DNA from 3 places in the Mesorhizobium sp. M1142 genome. Region 3 is predicted to be linked to each of the others. Evidence: predicted binding sites of a transcription regulator. Region 3 holds the regulator's gene; each other region holds the start of a gene.
What was found. Region 3 encodes LexA, which represses DNA repair genes until DNA is damaged. Its sites were predicted from a motif close to TGTTCNNNNTGTGTTCNG; they were not measured.
Positions count from the first base shown of each region.

Region 1: a site for LexA is predicted at 4,789-4,806, ahead of NKH42_RS05150 (PA0069 family radical SAM protein). Genes of this name have one in related genera too.
Region 2: a site for LexA is predicted at 2,304-2,321, ahead of NKH42_RS21710 (single-stranded DNA-binding protein). Genes of this name have one in related genera too.

Region 1 covers NZ_JAMYMK010000002.1:239,898-250,337, forward strand. Annotated here, with positions in the region: gene NKH42_RS05120 (AtpZ/AtpI family protein) at 1-150, shown strand, start outside; gene NKH42_RS05125 (F0F1 ATP synthase subunit A) at 221-979, shown strand; gene NKH42_RS05130 (F0F1 ATP synthase subunit C) at 1,046-1,270, shown strand; gene NKH42_RS05135 (F0F1 ATP synthase subunit B) at 1,352-1,933, shown strand; gene NKH42_RS05140 (F0F1 ATP synthase subunit B) at 1,944-2,435, shown strand; gene rnhB (ribonuclease HII) at 2,696-3,391, opposite strand; gene NKH42_RS05150 (PA0069 family radical SAM protein) at 3,560-4,714, opposite strand; gene NKH42_RS05155 (glycosyltransferase) at 4,866-5,369, shown strand; gene NKH42_RS05160 (phytanoyl-CoA dioxygenase family protein) at 5,559-6,533, shown strand; gene moaB (molybdenum cofactor biosynthesis protein B) at 6,567-7,109, opposite strand; gene NKH42_RS05170 (4-(cytidine 5'-diphospho)-2-C-methyl-D-erythritol kinase) at 7,096-7,998, opposite strand; gene NKH42_RS05175 (hypothetical protein) at 8,025-8,210, opposite strand; gene NKH42_RS05180 (S49 family peptidase) at 8,292-9,149, opposite strand; gene NKH42_RS05185 (tRNA1(Val) (adenine(37)-N6)-methyltransferase) at 9,237-10,037, opposite strand; gene NKH42_RS05190 (putative signal transducing protein) at 10,037-10,261, opposite strand; gene NKH42_RS05195 (polyprenyl synthetase family protein) at 10,422-10,440, shown strand, end outside.
Region 2 covers NZ_JAMYMK010000014.1:22,735-33,174, reverse strand. Annotated here, with positions in the region: gene NKH42_RS21735 (hypothetical protein) at 1-176, opposite strand, end outside; gene NKH42_RS21730 (ATP-dependent Clp protease proteolytic subunit) at 275-880, opposite strand; gene NKH42_RS21725 (SRPBCC family protein) at 906-1,430, opposite strand; gene NKH42_RS21720 (ArsR/SmtB family transcription factor) at 1,427-1,741, opposite strand; gene NKH42_RS21715 (cupin domain-containing protein) at 1,823-2,149, opposite strand; gene NKH42_RS21710 (single-stranded DNA-binding protein) at 2,424-2,936, shown strand; gene NKH42_RS21705 (OsmC family protein) at 3,060-3,485, shown strand; gene NKH42_RS21700 (MarC family protein) at 3,494-4,123, opposite strand; gene NKH42_RS21695 (hypothetical protein) at 4,198-4,728, opposite strand; gene NKH42_RS21690 (helix-turn-helix transcriptional regulator) at 4,815-5,642, shown strand; gene gyrA (DNA gyrase subunit A) at 5,791-8,598, shown strand; gene NKH42_RS21680 (hypothetical protein) at 8,653-8,805, opposite strand; gene coaD (pantetheine-phosphate adenylyltransferase) at 9,001-9,501, shown strand; gene NKH42_RS21670 (peptidylprolyl isomerase) at 9,576-10,166, shown strand; gene NKH42_RS21665 (peptidylprolyl isomerase) at 10,195-10,440, shown strand, end outside.
Region 3 covers NZ_JAMYMK010000010.1:173,746-184,185, forward strand. Annotated here, with positions in the region: gene NKH42_RS18445 (SurA N-terminal domain-containing protein) at 1-1,018, shown strand, start outside; gene trpD (anthranilate phosphoribosyltransferase) at 1,015-2,025, shown strand; gene trpC (indole-3-glycerol phosphate synthase TrpC) at 2,030-2,842, shown strand; gene moaC (cyclic pyranopterin monophosphate synthase MoaC) at 2,844-3,350, shown strand; gene NKH42_RS18465 (molybdopterin molybdotransferase MoeA) at 3,350-4,555, shown strand; gene NKH42_RS18470 (hormone-sensitive lipase) at 4,563-5,393, opposite strand; gene kynU (kynureninase) at 5,490-6,737, opposite strand; gene lexA (transcriptional repressor LexA) at 7,186-7,920, shown strand; gene NKH42_RS18485 (ComEC/Rec2 family competence protein) at 7,914-10,379, opposite strand.

The DNA.
Region 1 (10,440 bases), on a different contig from region 3:
TTTATCGATCGCGTGGCGGGGATATCGCCATGGGGTCTGATAGTCGGGCTGCTGCTGGGTTTTGGCGCCGGCGTGCTCAATGTCCTGCGTTCAGCCGGGCTTGTGTCGGAATTCGGAACGGGCGACAAACCGCGCGATCCGAAAGAATGAATTGAGGCGCCGCATGCCGGCGCATTGAACAGAATGCTGAAGCCGTCTGCGGCTTTGATGGGGATTTAAAGTGGCTGCTGACAAGGTCGATCCGATCCACCAGTTCCAGATCCATCCGATCATTCCGATTCACATCGGCGGCTATGACCTGTCTTTCACCAATTCGGCTCTGTTCATGCTTGCGACGGTTGCCGTCGCGGCGGCGTTTCTCTATCTCAGCACATCGAGCCGCAGCCTGGTTCCGGGCCGCCTTCAGTCGGTCTCGGAAATGGCCTATGAATTTGTCGGCAATATGCTGAGGGACGCCGCGGGCACGCAGGGCATGAAGTTCTTCCCCTTCGTGTTCTCGCTGTTCATGTTCGTGCTTGTCGCCAACCTGCTTGGCCTGTTCCCGTATTTCTTCACCGTCACCAGCCACATCATCGTCACTTTCGGCCTCGCCGCGCTGGTGATCGGAACGGTTGTCGTCTACGGCTTCACCAAGCACGGCGTTGGCTTCCTGAAGCTGTTCGTCCCGCATGGCGTGCCGGTCTACCTGCTGCCGCTGGTGGTGCTTATCGAGGTGATTTCCTTCGTCTCACGTCCGGTCAGCCTGTCGGTTCGTCTGTTCGCCAACATGCTCGCCGGTCACATTACGCTGAAAGTGTTCTCGGGCTTTGTCGTCAGCCTGAGCGCGCTCGGCGCGGTCGGCGTGGCGGGTTCGGTTCTGCCGCTGGCGATGGCCGTGGCGCTGACGGCGCTTGAGTTGCTGGTCGCGTTCCTGCAGGCCTACGTCTTTGCCGTGCTGACCTGCATGTATCTCAACGACGCCCTGCATCCCGGGCACTAACTAGGTTCCGGCATTGCCGCCGGATCGAATTTGCAACGGAATTTTAGATCCAAAGGAGTTGAACAAATGGACGCAGAAGCAGCAAAGTACATCGGCGCCGGCATCGCATGCCTCGGCATGGGCGGCGCGGGCGTTGGCCTCGGCAACATCTTCGGCAGCTATCTGGCGGGCGCGCTGCGCAACCCGTCGGCCGCCGACGGCCAGTTCGGCCGTCTGATTTTCGGCTTCGCCGTGACCGAAGCGCTGGGTATTTTCTCGCTTCTCATCGCGCTTCTCGCCCTGTTCGGCTGAATATTTGTTCGGCTGAACATTGGGAAGAATTGAACAGGCCGGCCGCGATCCTGCGGCGGGACTGAATTTCGGGGATAGTCCATGTTCGTGACATCTGCCTTTGCGCAAGAGTCCGCGCCCGCCGCAACGGAAGCCGACGCGCACGCCGCCACCGGCGTGCCTGCCGAGGCGCACGGCACGTTCCCGCCATTCAATCCGGCAACGTACCCGTCACAGCTGGTGTGGCTGGCAATCACTTTCGGGCTGTTCTACCTCTTCTTGAAACGGGTAGTGATGCCGCGCGTCGGCGGCATCATCGACGTTCGCAACGACCGCATCACGCAGGATCTCGATCATGCTGCCCGGTTGAAAAGCGAGGCCGATGCCGCCGTTGCCGCCTATGAGCAGGAATTGGCGGAAGCCAAGGGCAAGGCCAATGCGATCGGTCAGCAGGCCAACGATGCGGCCAAGGCGGAAGCCGAAGCTGCCCGCAAGACGATCGAGGCAGCGCTTGACCAGAAGCTTGGCGAGGCCGAGGCGCGTATTTCTTCCATCAAGGCCAATGCCATGAAGGAAGTCGGCACGATCGCCGAGGACACCGCTTCGGCCATCGTCGAGGCGCTTGTCGGCGGCAAGGCCAGCAAGGCCGAAATCGCGGCCGCGGTCAAATCCGTGGCCGGGTGAGGAGCGCATCATGGACGCCACATCTCTCGCGACGCTTTGGGCAACGGTTGCCCTCGTAATCTTCCTCGGCATCGCCATCTACATCAAGGTGCCGGGCATGATCGCCAAGGCGCTCGATGCGCGGGCCGACAAGATCAGCTCCGAGCTCGAGGAGGCGCGCCGGTTGCGCGAAGAGGCACAGCAACTGCTTGGCCAATACCAGCGCAAGCGCAAGGAAGCCGAGCAGGAGGCGGCGGCCATCGTTGCCGCCGCCAAGCGTGAAGCCGACATGCTTGCCGCCGAGGCGCACCAGAAGACCGAGGACTATGTCGCCCGGCGCACCGCCTTGGCCGAGCAGAAGATCGGCCAGGCCGAGCGCGAAGCGATCGGCGAAGTGCGTGCCAGCGCTGTCGACATTGCGGTCGAAGCCGCGCGCGCGCTGCTGGCCGGCAAGATCGACGCCAAGGCCGGCGCCGACCTGTTCAACGCCTCCCTGCAGGATTTGAAGTCGAAACTGAATTAAGCGACTTCGTCGAGAAATTCATCGGAAGCCGCCGGGGAAACCTGGCGGCTTTTTTGTTGGCGAAAGCGGCAGAGCGCATAATCTCCCCCCTTGAGGGGGGAGATGTCGCCAAAGGCGACAGAGGGGGGCGGTACGTCCTGGCGCGACGCCACTGGGACGAAAGAGAACGTTGACGCTTCACACGAAGGCGACCCCCTCTGGCCTGCCGGCCATCTCCCCCTCAAGGGGGGAGATTGCGCGCTCAGCCGCTTTCGCCAATCTCAATCCAAACCCGAAAAACCCTCTTCCTCCAGCACCTCGGTGCCGCCGAACCGGAACGGCGCGAAGGAGGCGCGGTGCAGCCGCGCCACCGGCCCGTGCAGATCGATTGCCGTGCGATGGCGCACAGTGGCGTAGCCCATATGCAGTTCGAAGCCGTAACGCGCATGATGGCTGCCGCAGCCGCACATCATTCGGTCGCGCAACACCTTGGCGACGATCGAGGCTGCGGCGATCGACTGCGAGCGCTGGTCGCCCTTGATCAGCGCTTTGCCCTCGCAGGGCAGGCCGGGCGGCACGTCGCGGCCGTCGGCCAGTGCCAGCTTCGGCCGGATTGACAGGCCGGCCACTGCACGGCGCATCGCCTCCAGGCTGGCCCTGAGAATGTTGGAGGCATCGATGCCTTCGGCGCTGACCGAGGCCATCGACACGGCGAGTGAGGAGCCGAGGATTTTCATGAACAGCGCCTCACGCTGCAAATGCGTCAGCCGCTTGGAATCATCGAGGCCGTCGGGGATGTTGGCGGGATCGAGCACCACCGCTGCCGCCACCACCGGCCCGGCGAGTGGGCCGCGGCCGGCCTCGTCCATCCCTGCCACCGGCCAAAGGCCTTCGGCCATCGCTCTCGTTTCGAACGAGAAGTCGGGTTTCTCGACGATTTCGAAGAGAAGCGGAGAATCGGAACGCGGGCGAGCCATGGTGCGGCGAGGTTCGCATCGGCTCCGATTCTCCGCAAGTCCCCTCCGGGTCGGGCGGGGCACCGGACCAGGAGGGGGCTACCGTCTGCAAGCCCGGGGACAGGACAGGCCGGACGGGATTTTTCGCCTTCTGCGGCCGCTTCAAAGCGGCTGGCGCGAGACGCTTTGTCACAGCAGCATCAGCTGCTCGGTTGCCTTGGCAGCGGGGACGAACTGGTCGGTCCTGAGCGAGCGCCGTTCGGCATTGAGGCCGAGCCGTTTGGCGGCGATCTCGAAACGCCGGCCGATCTGCCAGGCATAGGGGCCGGAGCCTTTCATGCGCTTGCCCCATTCCGAATCGTAGTCCTTGCCGTCGCGCATCGAACGGATCAGCGACATGACGTGGCGATAGCGGTCGGGATAGTGGCGCAGCAGCCAGTCCTTGAAGATCGGCGCGACCTCCAGCGGCAGGCGCAGCAGCACATAGCCGGCTTCACGCGCGCCCGCTGCCTGCGCCGAATCGAGGATGCGCTCCATTTCCGGGTCGGTCAGTCCGGGGATGATCGGCGCGACCATCACCGAGGCCGGAATGCCGGCGTCCGAAAGCTGTCTGACCGCCTCCAGCCGCTTGGTCGGCGTCGACGCGCGCGGCTCCATCGTTCTGGCCAGCATCCTGTCCAATGTCGTCACCGACAGCGCCACCTTGGCCAACCCTCGCTCGGCCATGCGCGACAGAATGTCGATATCGCGGATCACCAGTGCCGATTTGGTGACGATGCCGACCGGATGGCCGCGCGCCTCCAGAACTTCGAGGATCTCGCGCATGATCCGGTATTGCTTCTCTATCGGCTGATAGGGATCGGTGTTGGTGCCTATGGCGATGGTGCGCGGCTGGTAATTGTCCCTGGACAATTCCTTGTCGAGCAACCGCGCCGCATCCGGCTTGGCAAACAGCTTCGATTCGAAATCCAGCCCCGGCGACAAGCCCATGAAGCTGTGCGTCGGCCGCGCGAAACAATAGACGCAGCCATGTTCGCAGCCGCGATAGGGATTGATCGAGCGGTCGAAGGAGATATCGGGCGATTCGTTGCGGGTGATGATGGTGCGCGGCTTCTCGACCTGTACCTCGGTCCTGAAGGGCGGCAGCTCCTCCAGCGAATTCCAGCCGTCATCGAACACATGCCGGCTGACCGGCTCGAAACGGCCGGACGGATTGATGCCCGCCGACCTGCCGCGATTGCGGTCCGGACGGACGCGCATGCCGCTCTGCTCGATCATCGCATTCGCCATCTCGGCCCTGCCAGCGCCGAAGGCGGCAATGTCGGCACGCACGATCTGTTCCATTTTGGCCCTTTCCCAGGGACTATCCGCCCGCTGTCGAATCGCTCTGCTCATGAATGTATTCCTATCGCATCGATGAGAACAAAGCAAGAACTTTCTCGCGGCGCGCCGCAAAAACTGGCGCTGCCCACCGCTTTCCGCTATTCGGCTAAACATGCTCAGCGTCCTGATCGAAACCCTGAATGACGAGGAGGGCCTTGCCCGCACGCTCGCCTCGCTGATCGGCGGCGCGGTCGAGGGCGTGGTGCGCGACGTTCTCGTCTGCGACACCGGCTCGACCGATCAGACGCACCGCGTCGCCGAACATGCCGGCTGCCACTATGTCAGCGGCGGCATCGCTGCGGGCATCAGGCAGGCCAAGGGCGACTGGCTGCTCTTGCTGGAACCGGGCGCGCGGCTGGGGGAGGGCTGGATCGACGAGGTCGTCGCCCATACCGCCAGGCAAACCATGGCGGCGCGATTTTCGCGGGCACGCGGCAGCCGCGCGCCCTTCCTGTCACGCGTCTTTGCCGGAAATCGCGCTCTCGCCGAAGGCTTGGTGATCAGCAAGCGTCAGGCCGCCGCGCTATCAAAGAGCGCCCGCAGCGCCGAAGCGATCGCCCGCGGCCTGGCGACCAGGAGGCTCCACGCCGAGATCTGGGTGGCGCCGCGGAAGTGACGGCTTACCATCCCGGCCTAGGGAATGCCGCCCAAGCAAATTTTCTGGCGGGTCGTCGCTTATTGTGCATTGCACAAAATCTGGCCGGGGGTTACCATTCCCTGCGAAACGGGCGAATGGGTTTGGGGTGTGCCGGAGCGGCGGCGACGACTATCGTCGATGCTGTTCCATCGACATTTGAGGACCCCGATGACCCTTTCAAGCCCCGACAAGTCCGGCGCTGCAAGCCTCGAGGCGATCGCACGCAACGGCGGTACGCTGCGCCGCATCGCCGCCCGCATCCCGACCTATCTTTCCGACCTTCGCGAGAATCCGGCATGGCTGCCGATGTTCATGCTGGCCCGCACCATGCCGGCGCGGCGCCTGCACTGGCGCGGTGCAAAGCCCGTTCCGCCGGCGCGCAATGTCGGTGAAACGATGTTCGCCGGCGTCGATCGCGATGCCGTCGTCGGCGCGCTGCGGACGGAGGGGCTCTATTCGGGCCTGATGCTGCCGGCCGCCATCCATGAGGAGATTGCCCGCTTCGCCGAGCGCACGCCATGCTTCGGCAATTTCGACCGCCGGCTGGAATTCCTGCCCGAAAAACACGCCGATGCCGAAAAGCATTTCGGCCGCCCGCTGCTCAGCGGTCACTATTTCGAACGGGTCCTCGACTGCAACGCTGCGGTCGCCGTGCAGCGCGATCCGCTGCTTCTCGATATCGCAGCGCACTATCTCGGCAGCCAGGCCAAGCTGATCACCACCCGCGTCTGGTGGAGCTTTCCGACCGGTGGCGTCTCGGACGCCGACAAGAACATGGCCTCGCTCGGCAAATACCATTTCGACCTCGATGACTGGCGGATGCTGAAGTTCTTTTTCTACCTGGTGCCGGTCGACAACGACACCGGGCCGCATGTCTATGTCCGCGGCTCCCACAACCGCCGCATCCTGAAGCATCAGCTGACGCTGCTTGTCGGCCATTCGGCGGAGGAGGTGCTGGGCGTCTATGGCGAGCAGAGCCCGGTCACGCTGACCGGGCCGGCCGGCCTCGGCTTTGTCGAGGACCCGTTCGGCTTCCATATGGGCACCGTGCCGACGCGCACGCCGCGGCTGATGATGGAGGTCGGCTTCGGCGTGTCGCCGCCCTCGCGCCGCCGTTTTCACGGCGAGCCGGTCATTCGCTAAACCGAGGTCGCTTGGCTGATACCTTGGCTCGCCTCAGCCGCGCCGCAAATGCTCGTCCAGCCGCGGCATGATCTCGACGAAGTTGCAGGGCATGTGCCGGTAGTCGAGCTGCGGCTTCAAGATGCCGTCCCAGGCGTCCTTGCAGGCGCCGGGCGAGCCCGGCAGCACGAAGACGAAGGTGGCGTTGACGACGCCGCCGGTTGCCCGGCTCTGGATCGTCGAGGTGCCGATCTTGTCGTAGGATATGCGGTGGAACACTTCGGAAAAGCCGTCCATGCGCTTTTCGAAGATCGGCTCCAGCGCTTCCGGCGTCACGTCGCGGCCGGTGAAGCCGGTGCCGCCGGTGGTGATGACGACATCGATCGCTTCGTCCCTTGACCAACCTAGGACCGTGTCGCGGATCTTGTCGCGGTCGTCGGTGACGATGTCGCGGGCGGCGAGGATGTGGCCGGCCTCGGCAATACGGTCGGCCAGCGTCTGCCCGGATTTGTCGTCGACGAGGCTGCGCGTATCGGAAACGGTCAGTACCGCGATGCGCACGGGAACAAAGGGGCGGCTCACGTCAATCCTGGCCATGGGCATCAGCCTCCGATCTCACGCTTCGCGTCGCCGCGACAAACCAGTCGGGATGGCGGCCGCGGATATCGACGGCCGCGCGCTTGGCCACGTTGCCGGTCTCGAACAGCCCGAAGCAGGTGGCGCCGGAACCCGACATCCTGGCAAAACCGGCTCCGGCCTTGTTAAGCACGGAAAGCGCCTTGCCGATGGCGGGCTGGATTGCACGCGCCGCAGGTTCGAGATCGTTGCGGGTGATCTCCAGCCAGTTGCGGATGCTGTGGAAGTCGAGGCTGTGCGGCAGCGGCGGCAGCGCCGCATTGTCGCGGCGGCCAAGCGCCTCGAACACGTCGGCCGTCGAGACGGCAGTGCCGGGATTGACGAGCACCAGACCCAGCGCCGGGAAATCCGGCACGAGTGTCAGCTCGTCGCCGACGCCGCGGGCTATCAGTGGCTTAGCAGCGAGGCACATCGGCACGTCGGCGCCGAGCGACAGGCCGATCCGCGCCAGTTCGGCATCGTCAACATCAAGTCCCCAGGTCTGGATCAGGGCGCGCAGCACAGCCGCCGCGTCGCTCGATCCGCCTCCGACACCGGACGCGACCGGCAGGTTCTTTTCGAGCCGGATGGCGACAGCCGGCGCGTGTTGGGAACCGGCCTCGCGACGCAGTGCGTCGCGCGCTCTCACCACCAGATTATTGTCGTCGACCGGCACCGCGGAGGCGTATTTGCCGGACACGGAAAACCCATCGCTGTCGGCAAGTTCTGTCTCGATGCGGTCGCCGAAGCGCGTGAACACAGCCAGGCTTTCGATCATGTGATAACCGTCGGCGCGCCGGCCGGTGACGTGCAGCGCGAGATTTATCTTGGCGTGCGCATGCAATGCCCGGAGGCTGGCCTCGGCGTTGATTGGCTCGGCCGCGAGGGGGACGACGGTCAATCCTTGGCCAGACGGTATTCGCCGGTCTTCGGATCCTTGACCAGTGTTCCCATCGTCCCGTTGGCCGTCTGCTTTTCGGCCCGACGTACCTTGGCGGTCACCCGCTCGGCTTCCCTGACGAAGGAGCGGTAGCCGAAATAGGCGGCAATGCCGACGACGGCGAAGAAAATGATCTGCGGCATGTCAAACTCCTCCCTCGCAAGGCCGGCAAGGCCGCCGGTCGGGTCGGTTGATGATTTATGCTAGACGCTTTCACCGGCTTTTCAAAGCCCGAAGCGCGCCCACAGCGCGCGCTCTTCCGCCGCATCGATGACGCCGCTTGCCGCGGCGGCAGCGATGTCGGGCGCCGACAAGCTCGAGCCGAACAGGCCGAAGCGGCCGAACAGGCCGCGCGGCGCGGTGATCAGCTTGAGCTGGGTTTTCGGCCCGAAACGGCTCTTCAGCACGCTGCGCATGTCGCCGAGCGCATCGACCAGCCCGAGTTCAAGCCCCTTCTTGGCCGTCCAGAACAGGCCTGTGAACAGGTCGGGATCGTCCTTGAGCTTGCTGCCGCGCCTGTCCTTGACGAGGTCGATGAAGGTCTCGTGGACCTCCAGTTGCAGCGCCTTCAGGCGCTCGACGTCCTCCTTCTTTTCCGGTTTGAACGGGTCGAGCACCGCCTTGTTCTGGCCGGCGGTGTGGACGCGGCGCTCGACGCCGATCTTCTTCAACAGCTCCGGAAAGCCGAACGAGGCCGACACCACACCGATCGAGCCGACGATGGAGGACGGGTCGGCAAAGATCTCGTCGCCCGCGACCGCAATCATGTAGCCGCCCGATGCCGCCACGTCCTCGACGAAAACCAGGACTTTCTTGTTCTTCTCGCTCGCCAGGTCGCGGATGCGCCTGAAGATCAGCCGCGACTGCACCGGCGAGCCCCCTGGCGAATTGATCGAGATGGCGACCGCCGGCGCATCGAAGGAAAACAGCTTTTCGAGAAGACCGGCGGTGGAAGCGAGCGACAGGCTCGGCCGGAACTGGCCGCCGCCGGGCATGATCGTGCCGTGCAGCCGGATGACCGGAATGGTGACGACGGTGGAGCGCCAGGATTTCGGCAGCAGGCGGTTGAAAAGGCGTTTCACGAGGGGGCGGTCTCCGGTCGATTTGCTTGAGGCATGTAGGAATTCGCCGGCCAACGGCAATGCCGTCACCCCGGCAATCAGAATGGATCAGTCTCCGAACAGCGACGCCAGCCCGTTATTGATCAGCTCTGCCCGCTCCGAAGGGCCATTGCCTGAGTAGGCATGCAGCATCAGCGGTGGCTGGATCGACAGCTTGCCGCGTGCGCCGAGTGCTGCCCGGACGACGATGCGGATCGCTGCCGCCTCGGGGCGAGGATGGACGGCCAGCATCTCGGCGTCGCCGAAGCGGCCGGCAACGGCATCGAGGATGGCGCCGAGCTGTTCCGGCCGGGCGATGACGGCCAGCCCGCCGCCCGGCCTCACCACCGCGGCCGCGCTGCGGATCCAGCTGTCGAACAATCCATCCTCCGAGACATGCGCGGCCTTTCTCAGCGGATCGGGCGTCGCGCGATCCTCGGCGGCATTGAACGGCGGGTTCATGATGACGAAATCGAAGCTGTTGTCCTCGAGGCCGGCGGCCGTTCGCGCCCGGCCCGACAGCGCGACATCGGCGACGAGCACCGAGGCGCGGTCGCTGAGATGCGCATTGCCGGGATGGGCAAGCGTGGTGGTGGCGAAGGCCGCCATTTCCGGGGAACGCTCGACAAGCACGGCCGCGGCAGCGGGGCAGCGCGACAGCACCGCCAGGCCCGCGGCACCGGCACCCGCGCCAAAGTCGGCCAGCCGCCCGGCGAAGGAGGACGGCACGGCAGCCGCCAGCATCATCGCATCCATGCCGGCGCGGTGGCCGGCCTTTCTCGGCTGCACCAGCCAGAAGCGACCACGATGGAAGGCATCGACCGTGTGAGTCGGCATGTCCGGGACAAGGGCAGCGGGCGACGCGGACATTATTTTTGGCGGATCTCGTTGGCGATGCCGGCATCCGTCAGGATGCGCCGTGCCGCATCGGCCTTGTCGGCGTCCACCATGACACGGCGGGGCAGGATGCCGATCGAGCCGTCGAGCACGCTCATGTTCTGGTCGGCGACGAAACAGCCGATACCGGCATCGCGCATCAGCGATTCGACAAACGAAATGATGACAGCGTCGTTGGTGCGGATGAGCTCTATCATCGGATGAAACTCGCAGTTTGCGGCGTTGATGTAAACGTAGGCGTGATCATGTACCAGAGCCGGCGCGCCAATTCGCCTCTTGCCGCACCGGTGGGTGACACCCTAGAGTCTGTCCAGGGACCATGTTGCCGTCGTGCATATCGAGGTTGGGAGTTTTGCCGTGGGTGTCGTTCTCAACA
Region 2 (10,440 bases), on a different contig from region 3:
GGCTCAGGCTGCGGCCCTGGCTCGGCGATGCGATAGTCGCTGGTCACGCCGGGCAGGGCGCCCTTTTGCGAAGACGTCGAATTATCTTGGGCAAATGCCATGTCCACCAGCATGTTCGTGCCGGCCACAGTAGCGATAGCAAGGCACAACAGGCTGGATGAACGGCTGGCGGTCATCGCCGGACTATAGTGCCGTGATGGCGGCAAGACCAGACCGATGGCGCTGAAATTGCGGGCGCTCAATCGCGTCGGTTGCGTCCGCCGGCCCTGCTCGTTCATGCGGCCTGCTTGCGGGTGTCGAAAACATGGTCGACGAGTCCCCAATCCTTGGCCTCCTGGGCGGTCATGAAAAAGTCGCGGTCGAGCGTGCGTTCCACTTCTTCGTAGGTGCGGCCGCAATGATGGGCGTAAAGATCGGTCATGCGCCGCTTGGTGCGAAGGATGCCCTCGGCATGGCGCTGGATATCGGAGGCTTGGCCTTGGAAACCGCCGAGAGGCTGATGCAGCACGATGCTGGTGTTGGGTAGCGCGATACGCCGCCCTGGCGTGCCCGCCATCAGGAGAAACGAGGCCATCGAGGCGGCGAAGCCCATACAAACGGTGGAGACCGGGCAGCTGATATACTGCATCGTATCGTAGATGGCGAAACCGCTGGTCACCACGCCACCCGGCGAGTTGATGTAGAGCGAGACCTCCTTGTCGGGATTGTCGGATTCCAGCGACAGAAGCTGGGCGCAGACCAGCGCCGAGGTGCCGTCGTCGATCGGCCCGTTGATGAAGACGATGCGCTCGCGCAGCAGCCGCGAAAATATATCGAAGGCACGTTCGCCGCGACTCGACTGCTCGATCACCATCGGCACCAAATTGGCAAGGCCGCTCATCGTTATCTCCTTTGACTGTCGTCGTTCAGGCCGCGCGCATAAAGAGGCGCGCGGTGTTTGCGGCGATCTGCTTGTACTTGGGAGTACGCGCTTCAAACGAAAGTCGGCAACCGGCGCCTGCCATGGCGATCTCCGGCACTGCTGCCCGAGCAAAACCATCATGGACGATGCGCAGATGCGTGCCGCCGGAAACGGTGCGGTCGAGCGTAAAGGTGACGATGCTATCCACTGGCCTATCGTTCATTGGGCTTTCCACCGGGCTGCCGGGCGGCACCCGCGTATCGCCGGGCGCCGGCCGCTCCCGCCAGGAATAGCGCAGCAGCCGTCCGGGATCCGCGTCGAGGATTTCGCACTCGATCGGCGCATCCGGCGCTTTAAAGGCAAAGCGGTTGCCGACCTTTGGTTCAATGTCGTTTGGCATCATCCAGGCCGCGAGCAGGTCCGGCACTGTCAGCGCCCGCCACACTTTTTCCGGCGGCTCGGGCAGCTCGCACTCGAACTCGATCTTGTCTGCCGCCATTTCCGCGCGTTCTTTGCCTCGGCTGGTCATTGGTCCATGTCCTTCAAAACCGTCTTGAGCCTTTCGATGCGCTCTGGCCAGAACGCGCGGTAGCGTTCGATCCAGCCGAGCAGCGGCGCAAGCCCGTTCGGATCGGCGCGATAATAGGCATTGCGGCCGGCCCGGCGTTCGACCACGAGGCCGGCACCTCGCAGCACCGCGAGATGCTGCGATACTGCCGGCTGCGAAACCGGCATGCCATTGCGGAGTTCCGATACCGTCATCTCGCCGTCGGCGAGCCGCTCATAGACGGCGCGACGCGTTGGATCGGCCAGTGCCCGAAAAATCTCTGCTTCGATCATTCCAGAAGCATAAGTCGATACTTATCGGTTTGGCAAGTCGCGTTTTTAAGACAGGCAGTGTTTTTTGCGACGGGCGAGATTTTACAAACGCGTCGGAAGCCAGCGTCTCACCATGTCTGGCGATCCGTTAAACGTTGCCTCAAAAACTGGTGACGCGAGCACGGCATGGATATGAAGCAGTTCGGAGCCGACGTTTCGGAAGCCATGTTGCCTGTGCGCGGCAACAACAAGCGACTGTCCGGCAGTCAAGACGAGATGCTCGTCATCGATCCACATCTCGGCCCTGCCAGCGATGACGGTAAGCACTTCCTCGACCGGGTGCCAATGTGTCGGGGCGCCAACCGCGGGTTCGACCCATTGTTCAAATATGCAAAGTTGAGTTGCGCCGTTGCAGGCCGAGACATGCATGCGGGTCTTTACTCCCGTCCGCCATTCTTCTTGCGGCTGATCGTCATGCTCGACCATCTTCATTGAGTTCGCCTCGATCTCAGGGTTCGTGGAAAATTCGGCGCCAAGACCCTACTTGTTACTGACATCTATTGACAGTGCAGGACCTTTAAACTAGAACGAAAAGAGAACAAAAACCTTGTGGGAAAAGGCAGCCACGGCAGGCAGGGATTGTCCATAGCCTGTAAGGTGGAGCGACAAGGAATTTGGTTTCGGATGAGCGCGGAGAAGTGTCATGGCGGGTAGCGTCAACAAGGTCATTCTGGTGGGCAACCTCGGGGCGGACCCTGAAATCCGCCGCCTGAATTCGGGTGACCCGGTCGTCAATATCCGCATCGCGACGTCGGAAAGCTGGCGCGACAAGACATCTGGAGAGCGCAAGGAAAAGACCGAGTGGCACAATGTCGTGATTTTCAACGACCAGATCGCCAAGGTGGCCGAGCAGTATCTGAAGAAAGGCATGAAGGTCTATGTCGAGGGCCAGCTGCAGACGCGCAAATGGCAGGACCAGACCGGCAATGACCGCTATACGACTGAAATCGTGTTGCAGAAATTCCGCGGCGAGCTGCAGATGCTCGACGCACGGGGCGAGGGCGGCGGCCAGGTCGGCAACTATGCCGGTGGCGGTGCGAGCCGCGGTTCCGATTTCGGCCAGTCCGGCCCGGGCGAAAGTTTCAATCGGGGTGGCGCCAACAAGGGCGGCGGCGGTGGTTCATCGCGCGAGCTGGACGACGAAATCCCGTTCTGATTTCTCGGGGCGGACTGCCCTTGCGGCGACAAGCGCCAGCACCTTGGCCACGAAATGGCGTCCCGAAAATCTGTCTTGGATTTTCGGGACGTTGTGCGTTTGAGCGGTGAAAGGACGTATCAAGTGAAAGCAAGGGTCAAATGGGTGGAGGAGCGCACTTTTGTTGGCGAGTCCGCCAGTGGGCACAAGCTGGTGCTAGGCACGGCGTTCGGGCTGGAGGGCAAGACGCCGGGGCCGAGCCCAATGGAACTGGTGCTGATCGGCACCGGAGGCTGCTCGGCCTATGACGTGGTCCATATCCTCGAAAAGGGGCGCGAGGCGGTCGAAGATTGCGTGGTCGAACTCGATGCCGACCGTGCAGAAGCCGATCCCAGGGTGTTCACCCGCATTCACATGCATTTTGTCGTCAAGGGCCGGGCGCTGTCACACGACAAGGTGAAGCGGGCGATCGGGCTTTCGATCGAGAAATACTGCTCGGCCTCGGCAATGATGGCCAAGACTGCCGAGATTACCCATGACTTCGAAGTCATTGAAACGACAGCGAAGTAGGGCAGTTCCTAGGTCGCCATCAGCGCCTTGATGCCGTCGGCGACGAACTGTATGGCGAGCGCCGCCAGGATGACGCCGAGCAGCCGTGTCAGGATCGAACGGCCGGTTTGGCCGAGGATACGATCGATGCGCTCTGACAGCACGAACACCAGGTAGGTGATGACGAGGCAGATGGCGATGATGCCGACAAGGGCTGTCTGCGCGCCAAAACCCTGAAACGAGCTTGAGAGCAGGACGGTCGCCGAAATCGCGCCGGGACCCGCAATCAGCGGGATCGCCAGCGGAAAGGCGGCGATGTTGTGGATCATGTCCCTGGTGATGGCGACGTCGCCGATCTTCTCCTTACGGTCCTGCCGGCGCTCGAACACCATTTCGAAGGCGATGAAGAACAGCAGAAAGCCGCCGGCGACGCGGAAGGCCGGCAGGGTGATGCCGAAGACCGACAGGATCGACGCGCCGGCGATTGCGAACAATGCCATCACCAGGAAAGCGATGATCGAGGCGCGCACGGAGACCTGGTTGCGCTCCTCGCGGTTCATGCCGCGGGTCACGGCAAGGAAGAGCGGCGCCAGGCCGGGCGGATCGATCGTCACCAGTATGGTGACGAAGGCGTTGAACAGGCTGTCGAAGCTCGGCATGCTGACCCTCCCCGCCGGCAATGCCGGTTAACGGGATTGGTAGAGCAAAGCGAAGCCAGTGGAAACCGTGCGGATCAGGGGCTGGCGGTGCGGCGCGCCAGAAACTCGACTTCGAGACGCCAGGTGGCGCCGTCGTCAAACGAACGCTCGCCCAGCCAGCGGAAGGAATCTCCGGTGATCCGGGAAAAGCTCCAGCGTACCGAAGGGCCGGTGCCGTCTGCGCCTAATTGGACGATCGTGTCGCCTTCGACGCGGCCCAACTGGCGGCTGTAATACCGGTTGCGCGGGTCGCTCCAGAAGATGTGCCAGGCGTCGACGCCTGGGTCATAGACGCGCAACGTCGTGCCATAGAAGGTCCATTTGCCGAGCGAAGGGGAGGAACCAGCGTCACGAGCTGGCAGGATCCATACGTCCTGGATCGCGCGGCCTTCAAGGACCCAGCCGAAATGCACCTCGCCGCGCCCGGTCAGCACCTGACCGTCTTCGAGATGGCGCGTGGCGTCGAACGTCCAGGCGCCGACGAAGCGGCCGTAAAGGTTCAGTTTCTCGGCAAGGGCCGGTGTGGGCCCATCGCTGTGCAGGGCCTTGGCAAAGGAATTGGACATGGCTTCGCTCTCATCTTGTCAGGAGACCGGCAAGCATAGAGGCCGGCAGGGGTTCTGCGCTTGGGAAAAATTGCTATGTTTGGGCGATGACGACGAGCGCGCATAGGCTGGCGTCGGGCCGAGGCTGGCAGGTGTCGGATGTCATCTGCACCGCCAGCGCCGCCGACAGGCCATTCGAGGAGGAGCATCGGCATTTCTGCGTTGCTGCCGTAACCAGCGGCACCTTCCGCTATCGTGCCCGCCAAGGCACGGCGATGCTGGCGCCGGGCGCGCTCCTGCTCGGCAATCCCGGCACATGCTACGAGTGCGGGCACGAGCATGGCGCCGGCGACCGCTGCCTCTCCTTCCATTTCGGACCGGCCTGTATGGAGCGGATCGTCGCCGACGTGCCGGGCGCCAAGACGCTCGATTTCAGCACGCCGCGCCTGCCGCCCTTGCCGGCGCTGGTGCCGCTGCTCGCCGAAGCGGAGGCGGCGCGCGAGATGGCCGACACCGGCGCGTTCGAGGAACTCGCCCTGCGCATTGCCGGTGCCGCGGTAACAGCGGCTTGCAGCGCCACGGATCGGGGACGGACCCCGAGCCGCCGCGACCAGAAGCGTGTCGCCGAAGCGGTGCGGCGCATTGAAGTCGATGCCGACCGGCCGATCTCGCTTGCCGAACTCGCCGACGAGACCGCCACCAGCCCTTACCATTTCCTGCGCACCTTCCGGCACGTTGCCGGCATGACGCCCTACCAATTCCTGCTGAGAACGCGGCTGCACAGGGCAGCCGTGCGGCTGCGGACGTCAGATAACACAATTTCGGCGATCGCCTTTGCGGCGGGATTCAACGATCTATCAACCTTCAACCGCCGTTTCCGGCGGCTGATGGGCGAGGCGCCGGGTACTTATCGCGCCCGCCGGCGACGCCGGTGAAAGGGTGCCACGGCCATATCGTCGCAATTGGTGTATCCTTTTGAATTTGCCGCTAAAAACCACATTGGAAAACTGCCGCGATTGTTGGAGTTTCGGGCCGGCTTCCTATATAAGCACCAAGTGATTCCTGATTAGATTGTGATCCGATTTGACCGACCAGAAGACACCGCGCGGCGCCGACGGCGGCCCCACCGGCATCGAGCCGATATCCATCATCGAGGAGATGCAGCGCTCCTATCTCGATTACGCCATGAGCGTGATCGTCAGTCGCGCGCTGCCGGACGTGCGCGACGGCCTCAAGCCGGTGCATCGCCGCATCCTCTACGCCGCCTATGAGAGCGGCTATCACTGGAACCGTAAATATGTGAAATCGGCACGCCCGGTCGCCGACGTGATGGGTAAATACCATCCGCACGGCGACGCCTCTATCTACGACGCTTTGGTGCGCATGGCGCAGGACTGGTCGCTGCGCGTGCCGCTGATTGACGGGCAGGGCAATTTCGGCTCGATCGACGGCGATCCGCCGGCGGCGATGCGCTACACGGAATCGCGGCTGACCAAGGTCGCGCATGAGTTGCTGGAAGACATCGACAAGGACACCGTCGATTTCCAGGACACTTACGATGCGTCGGGCAGCGAACCGAAAGTCCTGCCGGCGCGCTTTCCGAACCTGCTGGTCAACGGCTCCGGCGGCATCGCCGTCGGCATGGCCACCAACATCCCGCCGCACAATCTGGGCGAGGTCTGCAACGGCGCCATTGCCCTCATCGACAATCCAGCGATCGATCTTCCGGCGCTGATGGAGATCATTCCGGGACCGGATTTCCCGACCGGCGGCATCGTGCTTGGCCGTTCCGGCATCTACAGCGCCTATTCGACCGGCCGCGGCTCCATCGTCATGCGCGGCCGCGTCAACATCGAGGCGCGCGGCAACGACCGTGAATCGATCGTCATCACCGAGGTTCCCTATCAGGTGAACAAAGCATCGATGATCGAGAAGATGGCCGAACTGGTGCGCGACAAGCGCATCGAGGGCATTTCCGACATTCGCGATGAGAGCGACCGCCAGGGTTACCGCGTCGTCATCGAACTGAAGCGCGACGCCGTCGCCGACGTCATCCTCAACCAGCTTTACCGCTTCACTCCGCTGCAGACGTCCTTCGGTGCCAACATGGTGGCGCTGAACGGCGGCAAGCCGGAATTGCTGACGCTCACCGACATGCTGAAGGCGTTCGTCGCCTTCCGCGAGGAGGTGATCAGCCGGCGCACGAAATTCCTGCTCCGCAAGGCGCGCGACCGCGCCCATGTGCTGGTCGGCCTTGCCATCGCTGTTGCCAATATCGATGAAGTCATCAAGCTGATCCGCAGCGCTCCGGACCCGCAGACGGCGCGCGAGCAGTTGATGGAGCGGCGCTGGCCTTCGGGCGACGTGGAATCGCTGATTCTTCTGATCGACGACCCGCGCCATCGCATCAACGAGGACGGTACCTACAATCTCTCCGAGGAGCAGGCGCGCGCCATCCTCGAACTGCGCCTGCAGCGCCTAACCGCGCTCGGCCGCGACGAGATCGCCGACGAGCTGAACACGATCGGCGACGAGATCAAGGACTACCTGGACATCCTGTCGTCCCGCGCCCGCGTCCAGCAGATCGTCAAGGACGAGCTCATCGCCGTGCGCGACGAGTTCGGCACGCCGCGCCGCACCGAGCTCGCCGAGGGCGGGGCGGACATGGAAGACGAGGACCTGATCCAGCGCGAGGACATGGTCGTCACGGTCAGCCATTCCGGCTACATCAAGCGCGTGCCGCTGTCGCTCTACCGGGCGCAGCGCCGCGGCGGCAAGGGCCGCTCCGGCATGTCGACCAAGGAAGAGGATTTCGTCACCCGGCTGTTCGTCGCCAACACGCACACGCCGGTGCTGTTCTTCTCCTCGCGTGGCATCGTCTACAAGGAAAAGGTCTGGCGCCTGCCGATCGGCAACCCGCAATCGCGCGGCAAGGCGTTGATCAATATGCTGCCGCTCGAACAGGGCGAGCGCATCACCACGATCATGCCGCTGCCGGAGGATGAGACGAGCTGGGGCGAGCTCGACGTCATGTTTGCCACCACGCGCGGCACCGTGCGTCGCAACAAGCTGTCGGACTTCGTCCAGGTCAACCGCAACGGCAAGATCGCCATGAAGCTGGACGAGGAAGGCGACGAGATCCTCGGCGTCGAGACCTGCACCGATAATGACGACGTGCTTTTGACGGCAAGTTCCGGCCAGTGCATCCGCTTCCCGGTCAGCGACGTACGCGTCTTCCAGAGCCGCAATTCGGTCGGCGTGCGCGGCATCGCCATGGCCGATGGCGACCGGGTGATCTCGATGGCGGTGATCGAGCATGTCGACGCGCCGCCGGCGGAACGTGCCGCCTACCTTAAGCGGGTGGTGGCTGAACGCCGGCTCGCCGCCGACATCGCCGCCGGTGAGGAGGAAGAAATCCAGCTTACCAACGAAGAGGTCGGCGAAGAGGCGGAGCTTTCCGACGAGCGCTACGAATTCCTCAAGGCACACGAGCAGTTCGTGCTGACGGTGACGGAATATGGCTACGGCAAGCGTTCGTCGTCGTACGATTTCCGCCTGACCGGTCGCGGCGGCAAGGGTATCCGCGCTACCGACGTTTCGAAAACGGCCGAAATCGGCCGTCTGGTGGCGACCTTCCCGGTCGGCAATGATGATCAGATCATGCTGGTTTCGGATGGCGGAACCGTCATTCGCGTCCCGGTTAACGGCATTCGTTTCGCCAGCCGCGCCACCAAGGGCGTTACGATCTTTAATACCGCAGAGGGCGAGAAGGTCGTTTCGGTGGAGCGGATTTCGGAGCCGCAGGCAGACGAAGAGATCGAAGAGAGTGTCGAGGCTGAAAGCGGCGCTGCTACCGAAGGTGGGGAGCCTGACAACAACAACGTCGAGTGAGTTGCCACGACGCCGCCAGCCCGATAGGTCGGTCCGGCGTTGTCAGCAAACGCTCTAGAAATGCCGATAAGGCCTACGGATGCCGAAGCCTTCGAACTGCTTGGTATTGGCCTTGGCGCGGACGCGCTGTGCCTCCTGATGCAACCCGAATACGGTAGCGATCAGCATGGCGACGGTCATTGCGGTGGCAAGCATGTAGATCAGCATGTGCGTGTTCTCCTGCGCCTAACAACGATTAGATGGGTGTTTGGTTTCATCTTCTGCAGCTGCAACTTAGTGAACACTGCGTGAAGCTGTTGTGAGCGGCACATTCATCTGTCGTTTACGTCGGCCAAAGGGTTCACGAGGCGGGCTGGTGATCGGATTTGCCTTTAGGAGAGAGGCTCGCTAGAAGCACCTGCCATGACCGAACGCATCGCCCTTTATGCCGGCTCTTTCGACCCGCTGACCAACGGCCATCTCGACGTGCTGAAGGCATCGCTGGCCGTGGCGGATACAATCTATGCGGCGATCGGCACCCATCCCGGCAAGAAGCCGTTGTTTTCCTTCGAGGAACGGGTTGGCCTGATCGAAACGGCCGCGAAGGCGGAATTCGGCAGCGACGGTGCGCGTATCAAAGTGGTCGCCTTCGACGGGCTGGTCATCGATGCGGCCAGGAAGCATGGCGCCTCGATCATGATCCGCGGTCTGCGCGACGGCACCGATCTTGACTATGAGATGCAGATGGCCGGCATGAACGAGACCATGGCGCCGGAGCTGCAGACGGTGTTCCTGCCCGCCAGCCCCTCGGTGCGCACCATTACCGCCACACTTGTGCGCCAGATAGCTTCGATGGGAGGCGACATCCGCCCCTTCGTGCCGGCGGCCGTGGCCGGCGCGCTCGCCGCCAAATTCGCGAAATAAATGCATGTCACCCAAAAGTGGAACCCGGCTTTGGGTAACGACATGCATGAACGAAGATATTCGGAGAAAGATCCATGCAGCTGAAAAAGCTTGCCTTCTTGCTTGCCGTGTTTGCCGGTCTTGTGACCGCATCCGTGTCGGCCTTTGCCGCTGATCCGGAAAACACCATGATCGTAACGCTGAAGGACGGCGACGTGACCATCGCGCTGAGGCCCGACCTTGCGCCGAAACACGTCGCGCAGATCAAAAAGCTGGTGCGCCAGGGCGCCTACGACAACGTCGCCTTTCACCGCGTCATCGACGGCTTCATGGCGCAGACCGGCGACGTCAAGTTCGGCAACATGAAGAGCGGCTTCAATGCCGACGCTGTCGGCACCGGCGGCTCCGATCTTCCCGACCTGCCGGCCGAATTCTCCAGCACCGAGCACTACCAGCGCGGCGTGGTCGGCATGGCCCGCTCCGACGATCCGAATTCCGCCAATTCGCAATTCTTCATCATGTTCGCGCCGGCACCGCCGCTCGATGGCCAGTACACCATCGTTGGCAATGTCGTCAGCGGCATGGAGCTGGTGGACCACATCAAGAAAGGCGACGAGGCGCAGAACGGGACGGTGACCGATCCCGATCGCATGATCAAGGTGCGCATCGCCGCCGACGGCAAGTAAACCCAAGTTTCAAAAGGATATTTCTGACATGGCCGAAATCAAGGACCGCGAGAACGCGCTTATCATGGACACGACGAAGGGCAAGGTCGTCATCGAATTGTTTCCAGATCTGGCGCCCGGCCATGTCGGCCGTATCAAGGAGCTGGCACGCGAAGGCGCCTATGACGGCGTGGTCTTCCACCGCGTCATCGACGGCTTCATGGCGCAGACCGGCGACGTGAAGTTCGGCAATTCCAACAAGCCGTCTTTCGCGCCGTCGCGCGCCGGCACTGGC
Region 3 (10,440 bases):
GACCGGCGCGACCTTCGACAAGATCGTCGCCGCCGAGGGCAAGACCCCGGCCGACACGCTGCTCGGCACGCTGGCCAAGGACAAGATCGCCGACAAGGCGGTCGCCGACGCTGCCTTCAAGCTCAACGTCAATGAGGTCAGCCCGGTCGTACAAGGCGCATTTGGTCCCGTTCTGCTGCGCGTCACCGAGATCAAGCCGGAAGTGGTGAAGCCGCTGGCCGAAGTATCCGAGCAGATCCGCAAGGACCTGGCACTGGGCGAGGCAAGCCGCATCTTGCTGGACGTGCACGACAATTACGAGGATACGCGCGCCTCGGGCAGTTCGCTCGCCGAGGCAGCCGCCAAATTGAAGCTGAAGGTCGTCACCATCGACGCCATCGACCGCACCGGCCAACGGCCGGATGGAAGCATCGTCAAAGACCTGCCGGAATCGCCGGCGCTCATCAAGGCAGTGTTCGAATCCGAACCCGGAACCGACAATGAAGGTCTCACCACCGCCGATAACGGCTTCGTCTTCTACGACGTGAGCGCGATCACGCCGGCCCGTGACCGCACGTTGGACGAAGTCCGCCAGAAGGTCGTGGCCGACTGGACCGCGGCGGAGACCACCAAACGGCTCACCGCAAAAGCACAAGAGCTCGAGAAGCGTCTCAAGGCCGGCGCCACGCTCGAGGTGATCGCCGGTGAGCTCAAGCTCGAAAAACAGACCAAACGCGGCGTCAAGCGCGATGCTGACGACGTCGATTTCGGCAAGGAAGGGGCCGCCGCGATGTTCGGCGTCGGCGAAGGCGGCACCGGGCTGATCCCCTCGCCCACCGGCGACGGACAGATCCTGTTCAAGGTTGCCGAGGTATTCGAGCCCGCCGGGGCCGACGCCAGCTCAGTACCCCAGGACGCACAGAAATCCTTCACATCCGGCATGTCCGACGACCTGCTCGACCAGTTAGTAGCGCAGTTGCAGACGCAATATGACGTCCGCATTGATCAGACTGCCGTAACCCAAGCCCTGGCCAGATGAGCGCACTGAAGATCCACATCGCCAAGGTCGCCGCCGGCAGCGCTCTTTCTTTCGAGGAGGCGCGCGAGGCCTTCGACATTATCATGTCGGGCGATGCTACTCCGGGCCAGATAGGCGGCTTCCTGATGGCATTGCGCGTGCGCGGCGAGACCGTCAGCGAGATCGCCGGCGCTGTCGCCACCATGCGCGCCAAGATGCTGCGCGTCGAAGCCCCCGAGGGCGCCATCGACATTGTCGGCACCGGCGGCGACAATTCGCACAGCGTCAACATTTCGACCGCATCCGCCTTCGTCATCGCCGGCAGCGGCGTGCCCGTCGCCAAGCACGGCAATCGCGGACTGTCCTCGCTGACCGGCGCCGCCGATGTGCTGATCGCATTGGGCGTCAAGATCGACATCCCTCCGGAGACGATCGGCCGCTGTATTCACGAGGCCGGCGTTGGCTTCATGTTCGCTCCGGCGCATCACCCGGCGATGAAGCATGTCGGCCCGACCCGGGTCGAGCTCGGCACCCGCACCATCTTCAACCTGCTGGGCCCGCTTTCCAATCCGGCCAGTGTCAGACGGCAGATGATCGGCGTGTTCCTGCCCGAATGGATCATGCCGGTGGCAGAAACGTTGAAGGAGCTTGGCGCCGACCACGCCTGGGTCGTCCATGGCGACGGCTATGACGAGATCACCACCACCGGCGAAACGCAGGTCGCCGAATTGGCCGGCGGCGAGATACGCAGCTTTGTGCTGACCCCGGAAGCAGTCGGGCTGACGCGTCACACCAAGGACGAGTTGCGCGGCGGCGACGCCGCCCACAACGCCCAGGCACTGCGCGACATGCTGGGCGGCGCCGCTGGCGCCTTTCGCGATACGGTGCTGATGAATGCCGGCGCCGGGCTGGTGGTAGCCGGCAAGGCGACGACGCTTGCCGACGGCATGGTAACGGCGGCGCAGGCCATCGACAGCGGCCGCGCGCTGAAAGTGCTCGACAGGCTGGTCGAGATTTCGAACGGTTAAAACCATGTCCGACATCCTGCGCAAGATCGAGGCTTACAAGCGCGACGAGATCTCGGCGGCCAAGGCACGCGTGCCATTGGCCGAGATCAAGGCACGGGCGACGGATGCCGACGCGCCGCGCGGCTTTCTTTCCGCCCTTGAAGCAACGCGCAAATCCGGCGGGTTTGCGCTGATTGCCGAAATCAAGAAAGCTAGCCCATCCAAAGGCCTGATCCGCGCCGATTTCGATCCGCCGGCGCTGGCCAGGGCCTATGCGAAAGCCGGTGCCGCCTGCCTTTCGGTGCTGACCGACACACCCTCTTTCCAAGGCGCGCCCGAATTCCTCACCGCTGCGCGCGCTGCCGTCGAGTTGCCTACCTTACGCAAGGATTTCCTGTTCGACCCCTATCAGGTCTACGAGGCCAGGGCATGGGGCGCCGATGCCATCCTGATCATTATGGCCAGCGTCGACGACGCGTTGGCAAGAGAACTCGAAGCGACAGCTTTCGGGCTCGGCATGGACGCGCTGGTCGAAGTGCATGATGAGGCGGAAATGGAACGTGCGCTGCGGCTGTCGTCGCGGCTGATCGGCATCAACAATCGCAATCTCCGGACTTTCGAAACCAGCCTCGAGACCTCGGAACGGCTGGTACCGATGGTGCCGGGCGGCCGCCTTCTAGTCAGTGAGAGCGGTATCTTTTCGCATGACGATTGCCTCCGGCTGGAGCGGAGCGGCATCGCCACTTTTCTGGTCGGCGAGAGCCTGATGCGCCAGCAGGACGTGGCTGCGGCAACGCGCCTGCTTTTGACGGGCAAGGCGCCGGCAGAGGCGATCTGAGATGGCGGCCGCCCTCACCCATCTTGGCGCGCAGGGCGAAGCCAACATGGTCGATGTCGGCGACAAGGCTGAGACGGTGCGCACGGCAGTCGCGGAAGGTTTTGTGGCGATGCGGCCCGAGACGCTGGACATGATCCTCGCCGGCGACGCCAAGAAGGGCGACGTGCTGGGCACCGCGCGCATTGCCGGCATCATGGCGGCCAAGAAGACGCATGAACTGATCCCGCTTTGCCATCCGCTGCTGCTGACCAGGATATCTGTCGATATCGAGCCGGACGCCGCACTGCCCGGCCTGAAGGTGACGGCATTGACCCGCGTCATCGGCAAGACCGGCGTTGAAATGGAGGCCTTGAGTGCCGTCTCGGTCGCTTGCCTGACCATCTACGACATGGCCAAGGCGGTCGACCGCGCCATGGTCATCTCCGGCATCAGGCTGGTTGAAAAGACCGGCGGTAAATCCGGCGACTACAAGATCACCGGAGACGAGGCCACCGAGGCAGGCCGATAATGGCGCTGGTCCCAGTTGCCGAGGCGCTCGAGCGCCTGCTGGACGGCGCAGCAGCGCTGCCGGGCGAACGCGTCGCACTGCTGGATGCCGCCGACCGCGTGCTGGCGGAGCCGGTTGTGGCGCTCCGCACCCAGCCGCCGTTCAACGCCTCCGCCATGGACGGCTATGCCGTGCGGGCGGCCGATATCGCGTCCGTACCGGCAAAGCTTTCGGTGGTCGGCATGGCGCCGGCCGGACGCGGCTTTGCCGGAACGGTGCAGCAGCGGCAGGCCGTGCGCATCTTTACCGGCGCGCCGCTTCCCGAAGGCGCCGACACTATCGTCATCCAGGAGAACGTCCGCGATCTCGGTGGCGGCAGCGTCGAAGTGACGGAACCGACGGTGCAGGGGCGCAACATCCGCCGCCTCGGGCTCGATTTCGCCAAGGGCGATGTCCTGCTGCCCAAAGGCCGCCTGCTCGACCCGGCGGCCTTGTCGCTGGCGGCATCGGCCAATCACCCCGAGGTGCGCGTGGTCAAACGGCCGCTGGTCGCCATCATCGCCACCGGCGACGAATTGCTGCCGCCGGGCAGCGATCTTGGCCCCGACCAGATCATCTGCTCCAACGCCTATGGTGTCGCTGCCGCCGCACAGTCGGTCGGTGCGCGGGCGCTCGACCTTGGCATCGCGCCGGACCGCAGGGAGGCGATCGCTGCGCTGGTTGAAAAGGCCGTGAAGGCTGGCGCGAACGTCATCGTCACGCTGGGCGGTGCCTCGGTCGGTGACCACGACTTCGTGCATGACGTGCTGACCGGGCAAGGCATGACGCTCGATTTCTGGAAGATCGCCATGCGGCCGGGCAAGCCACTGATGTTCGGGCGGCTGGGAGACATTCGCTGCATCGGCCTGCCCGGCAATCCGGTGGCAAGCCTGGTCTGCACTCAGCTCTTCCTGAAGCCGCTGCTGGCGCGGCTCGGCGGCCGCGCCTTTCAGCAGGATATACGTCGGGCACGGCTCGGTGCCGCCATGCCGGCCAACGATCTCAGGCAAGATTATGTGCGGGCTGTTGTCATAGATGACGCCGGTACGCTCGTGGCGACGCCGTTCGGCATCCAGGACTCCTCGATGCTGAAAATGCTGGCCGATGCCAACGGGCTGATCGTTCGCGCGCCGTTCGCGCCTGCCGCGGCGGCGGGCTCCCCCTGCGACGTGCTGATGCTACGCTGAACCTGCCTCACTCCGAGATCAAGGTCCGGGTCAGCGGATGGTCTGGATCGGCCAAACCGTCGATGATGTTGAAATGATGCCGGTCAGGCTCGACGACCGAGCTGGTCGCGGTACCCAGGCCGATCCAGATGTTGGCCAGCAACGCGCTCTGACGCAGGAATTCGGCGCGCTCGCCGCCGCCGGCCCAGCAGGTCAGGCGGGCCTTGTCCATCGGGCGCAGCAGCACCGGGCTTTCGGCCTGCGCCTCGGCCTCATCGATCGCGATCGTCTTGTTCATGCCGGTGCGCATGATCGGGCGCAAATCATGCACCCCCGAGATCGACACCACGTGACGAACGCGCCGGACGACTTCGGGCGCCAGCGGCGTCGTCGCCGTAACCATCCGGCTAACAAGATGGCCGCCGGCCGAGTGCCCGGTCAGCATCAGCGGCCCTGGGACCATCGCCGCCGCCTTGCCGATCGCCGCGCCGACTTCCTTGACGATTCCGCCAATGCGTATCTGCGGACAGAGCGTGTAGGACGGCATCGCCACCGCATAGCCGCGATCAACAGGGCCAGCGGCAAGATGCGACCAGAAATTCTTGTCGAATTCCATCCAGTAGCCGCCATGAACGAACACCACGAGTCCCTTGGGCTTGATGGCCGGCAGGAAAAGATCGAGCCGGTTGCGTGGGTTGTCGCCATAGGCCATGTCGAGCCGCGCCCTGCCCTCGGTCGAAAGCACGTCGCGGAAAACCCGCGCGGGCTCGATCCAGGCCGCCGGCCAGCGATCGCTGCCGGCTATGTTGGCGCCGTTGGCATAGGCGTTGTCCCAATCGGCAATGTGACGTTCGAACACCCTGCGCCCTCCCTGGCAATATGGCCTTGCAACCTAGCCGTGAGCATCGCGCGGCACGTCGTCGCCAGCCTCACGATTCCAGCTCTCGCATCAATCTCAAGTGACAGCTGCTTTGATGGCGAAGCGCGCATCCTTCCACGCACCGGTGCGCAGGATATCCTCAAGCACTTTGACGGCCTGCCAGACATCGGCATAGCCGACATAGAGCGGGGTGAAGCCGAAGCGCATGGTCGATGGCGCGCGAAAATCGCCGATCACGCCACGTTCGATCAGCGCGCGCATGACCTGGTAGCCATGCTCATGCATGAATGAAATCTGGCTGCCGCGTTTTTCCCCATCGCGCGTGCTTTCGAGCGTGAGCCCGTAAGTGCCGCACTTTGCCTCGACAAGCTCGATGAACAGATCCGCCAGCGCGATGCTCTTCTTGCGCACCGCCGTCATGTCGACATCGTTCCAGATGTCGAGCGCGCCCTTCAGCGTGCGCATCGACAGGACCGGCTGGGTGCCGCACAGAAACCGGCGGATGCCGGTGCCGGCCGCATAGCCTGGCTCGAAGGCGAAGGGCCGTGCATGGCCCCACCAGCCGGTGAGCGGCTGCTGGATGTCGGAAAGATGCCGCTCAGCCACATAGATGAAGGCAGGCGCGCCCGGGCCGCCATTCAGATATTTGTAGGTGCAGCCAACGGCAAAATCGGCGTTTGCCTTGTCGAGCTCGACTGGCATCGCGCCGGCGGTGTGGCAGAGATCCCAGACGATCATCGCCCCGGCTTCCTGAGCCCTGCGCGTCAGCGTCGGCATGTCGCGCAGTTCGCCCGACTTGTAGTTGACGTGGTTGACCAGCACCACCGCGGTGCGTTCGTCGATCAGCTCTTCGATGGTCGGCGCGTCGACCCCCGAGAGGCGCAGCAGCGCATCTTTTCGCGTCGAAACCACACCCTCAGCCATGTAGAGGTCTGTCGGAAAACTATCGCCCTCGGCGACGATGACCTGCCGCTCCGGTCGCATGGCCATGGCGGCGTGCAGCAGCTTGTAGATGTTGACCGACGTCGTATCGCAGACCACCGTCTGGCCGACCGCGGCACCGATCAGGCGCCCTAGCTGGTCGCCAAGTTCAAGCGGCATGTTGAACCAGCCGGCCGTGTTCCATGCGCGGATGAGATCATGCGACCATTCTTCGGTCGCGGCCTTGTACAATTCATCGAAAGCGGCACGTGAAGCAGCTCCTAGCGAATTGCCGTCGAGATAGATCACTCCTTGCGGCAAGACAAAGCGGTCGCGCATCGCGCCCAGCGGATCCGCGGCATCCATCGCCTTTACGGCCACGAGATCGGGAATTCCCGTCATGATTTGCCTGCTCCCTCAAAAAATCCAACGCAACGCCGGACACGCATCAACTGTTCTTCCATTACCGGGTAGCGCGTAGCAAGGCTCCACCGGCGAGAAGCAGCCTGACCAGGCGGTGGAAACCTGGAGTTAGCCCGAGGTTGGCGTTTTGAGTTCGTTTCGTTCACGGTGCATTGACCAAACCGCACAGTCGATACGGGTTCAATTCCGTGCCCTTTGCCGACCGACGGCCGATGCCAGTGCCGCCTTCAAGGAGGCCAGAACGGCGCAAACGAAAGCAGAATCAAGGGGATGAGGCTCGCGGCGGTGAAAATACGGTACGCCGGTAGGGGACGTCGTTTGTTTCCCGAGCCTTAACGCATTCATTAAACTTTAAACAGTTGCGGAACACAACTGGAACAGATAGTGTCTGTTCTGGGTTTGTTTTCTGATTCTGTTGGGGGTCGCTATGCTGACACGCAAACAACACGAACTGCTTATGTTCATCCACGAAAGGTTGAAGGAAAGCGGTATCCCACCTTCCTTCGACGAGATGAAGGAAGCGCTCGACCTGGCTTCCAAATCCGGAATCCACCGACTGATTACGGCGCTGGAGGAGCGCGGCTTCATTCGCCGTTTGCCCAACCGGGCCCGTGCGCTGGAGGTACTACGCCTGCCTGACTCGATCGCCCCCGGCCTCAATGCGGCACGCAAGTTCTCGCCGAGTGTCATCCAGGGCAGTCTTGGGCAAGGTGCCCCTCGGCAGGGCAAGCCCACATCGTCGCGCGTCCCTGCAGCCGGCAATGACGACGATGTCGTCGCCGCCGTTTCGATCCCGGTAATGGGCCGCATCGCCGCTGGTGTGCCGATCGATGCTATCCAGCACCAGACGCATTCGATTTCGGTGCCGCCGGATATGATCATGGGCGGCGAGCATTATGCGCTCGAGGTCAAAGGCGATTCGATGATCGAGGCTGGCATTTTCGACGGCGACACGGTGATCATCCGCAACGCCGATACGGCGAGCCCCGGTGAGATCGTGGTGGCCTTGGTCGACGAGGAGGAAGCGACGCTGAAGCGGTTCCGCCGCAAGGGCGCCTCGATCGCCCTGGAGGCCGCCAATCCGGCCTACGAGACGCGCATCTTTGGACCAGACAGGGTCAAGGTGCAGGGCAAGCTCGTTGGGCTGATCCGCCGCTACTGAGTTGCGCCCTTGGTGCCGGCTTTTGGATTGTCGGCTCTGCGGTATGGCGGCAGGCCGCGCGCCGCGCGTGAAAATTTCCGCTGCACGTGCCAGGGCCGGTATGATTTTTCGACGGCGAAGCGGATTTCGGCGCGTGTTGCCGCTTGTGGATCGAAATAGACGGCCGCACTTCCCGCGCGCGCCAGTTGCCGTTTGGTGACGACGAGGACCAGCCGGTCGTAGTAGCAGGGATTATGGGCGGTGGCGTCGTCGATGACGATCAAGCTGGCGAAGGCGCAGGCTGGCCGTGCGGTATCGCGGTCCTTGGCTTGCGCAATGATCGCGCCGGATGGATGCCTGGCGAGGCAGAGACCGTCCGTGCAAATGAACGGCATGCCCGGCGGTAGGTCGGCCGGATCGGCAATGTCGAATTGCGGATCGTTCTTTCCAGGTGTTTCCGGCGCGACGATAGCCTCTGATGTGAGCGCGCGTTTCCAGTTGTCGATCGTGAACTCATTCGGGCGTGCCCGGTTGACGGCGAGCTCACCGCTGCCGATCGGCAGCGCGACCAGCCGTGCGTCCTCCGAGATCAATACGTCGGGTACGCGCGTCTGCGTTGTCGTTAGCAAGCCGGCGAGCGCAAAAGGAATTGCCGCGAGCCGCAACCAGGTCGTCGCCATGCTGGCAACGACGAGGGCGATCGTCACCAGAAGGACAGATCTCAGCGAAATCAGACCCACCGCATCGATCGGCGAGCGCTCGGAGATCCAACCGGACAGGGCGATCATCGCCGTCAGCCCTTTGCCCATCACGTAAAGGAAAGGCCCATCCGCGCCGAACGGCATCGCCAGCGCGCTGAGCACGGCGAAGGGCATGACGACCAGTGAGACGATAGGCATGATGGCCAGATTGGCGAACAGGCTGAGCGGCGCTACGCGCTGGAAATGCCATATGGCGAAAAGCGCCGTGGCGCTCCCTGCAATGATCGAGGTCATCGCCAGGCCGCCCATGCCCAGCAGGACCTTTCGCGTGGCCAAGCGTAGCGGCGATCGCCGGGGCGGCGGCGTGGTGGCCCTGCCGGTGCGGTAATCGGACCAGCCGGCATAGGCGCCGACAAGGGCCGCCGTCGCGGCGAAGGACATCTGGAAGCTCGGACCGACCACCTCGTGCGGCGACACCAGAATGACCGCGATGGCCGAGATCGCCAGATTGCGCATGGTGAGCGCGGCCCGGTCGAACAGCACGGCGATGAGCATCACCGCCAGCATGATGAAGCTGCGTTCGGCCGCCACCACAACGCCGGAAAAGACGAGGTACGCCGCGATCGAAAAAAGCGCGGCGGCTGCGGCATATTTCTTGACCGGCCGTCGCGATGAGAAGTCGGGAAACAGCGCAAAGGCGCCGCGCAGCAGCGCCATGATGGTGCCGGCGACCAACGCCATATGCAGCCCCGAGATGGAGATGATGTGGTAGATGCCTGTACGCCGCATCGCTTCGTTGATCTCCTCGGGAATGCCGGCGCGCACGCCAACGATCAGCGCAGCAGCAATCTCGCCCTCGGCGCCGCCGATGCGGCTGCGGATATGGTCGGCGATGGATTCGCGCGCGTCTTCGATCGCGGAAGAAAGCCGCGCGGCAAGCGGCATGCTGCCCGAAGCCACGACCTTCGGATTGCCGAGAAAGAAGCCGCTGCCGCCGATACCGGCGAAATAGCTGTCGAAGGAGAAATCATAGCTGTCGGGCCGCACCGGGCCGGTCGGCGGCAGCAACCGCACATAGCCGGCGATCTCGGAACCAGCGGCCAGCTCAGCCGGTATCTTCATCGCCGAAATGCGGACCCGTTCCGGCATGTAGCGCAGCGTCGGCCTGGCGGTTGAGATCACATCGATCGTCAGCCTGATGCGGCCGCTAGCCATGGGTTCGTACGATACGACGCGACCCGTCAGCCGCGTCGAGATTTCAGAACCGAGCACATGCGTCCCGACACGCCAGGTCTCGAACTTGGCGGCAAGCACGCCAAGCGCGCAGAGCAGCGCCACCATGAAACACAGGCGCGTCCTGGGCCATGAACGCGAGACGACCGTACAAAGGGCCGCGAGGAGCACGATTGCGATCGGCTGCGGAAAGGCTGGCTCCACCGACAGCGCGAAATATACGACCACCCCGCATGCGAGGAACACCGGCACCAGCAGGAAGGCGACGCCACGGTCGAGTTCCAGGCCGGCTGCCGAGGTTACGCTGTTGCGGATACAGGACGGTGACGGGAGGCGGAAACGACGGCGTAGGCGCACGATGGGCTCGCCCGCGGGCACGAGAACCGTTGCTGGGTCGCTGGCCGGCAGCGACGGAGCATCGAAGCGCGGAGCGGGCAGCAATGCCGATACCGGCAGGGCAGGCGGGGGAGCGGCAAACAGCAAGCGTTCGCTGACGCCGCTACCAGCGTCCTCGCCCTCGCCCGCACCACGGCCTCGCACAGCCATCGGGTCTGCCCCTTGCGCCCTCGACCTCCTATGCTACATGAACGCGCAACGCGCGAAAGTC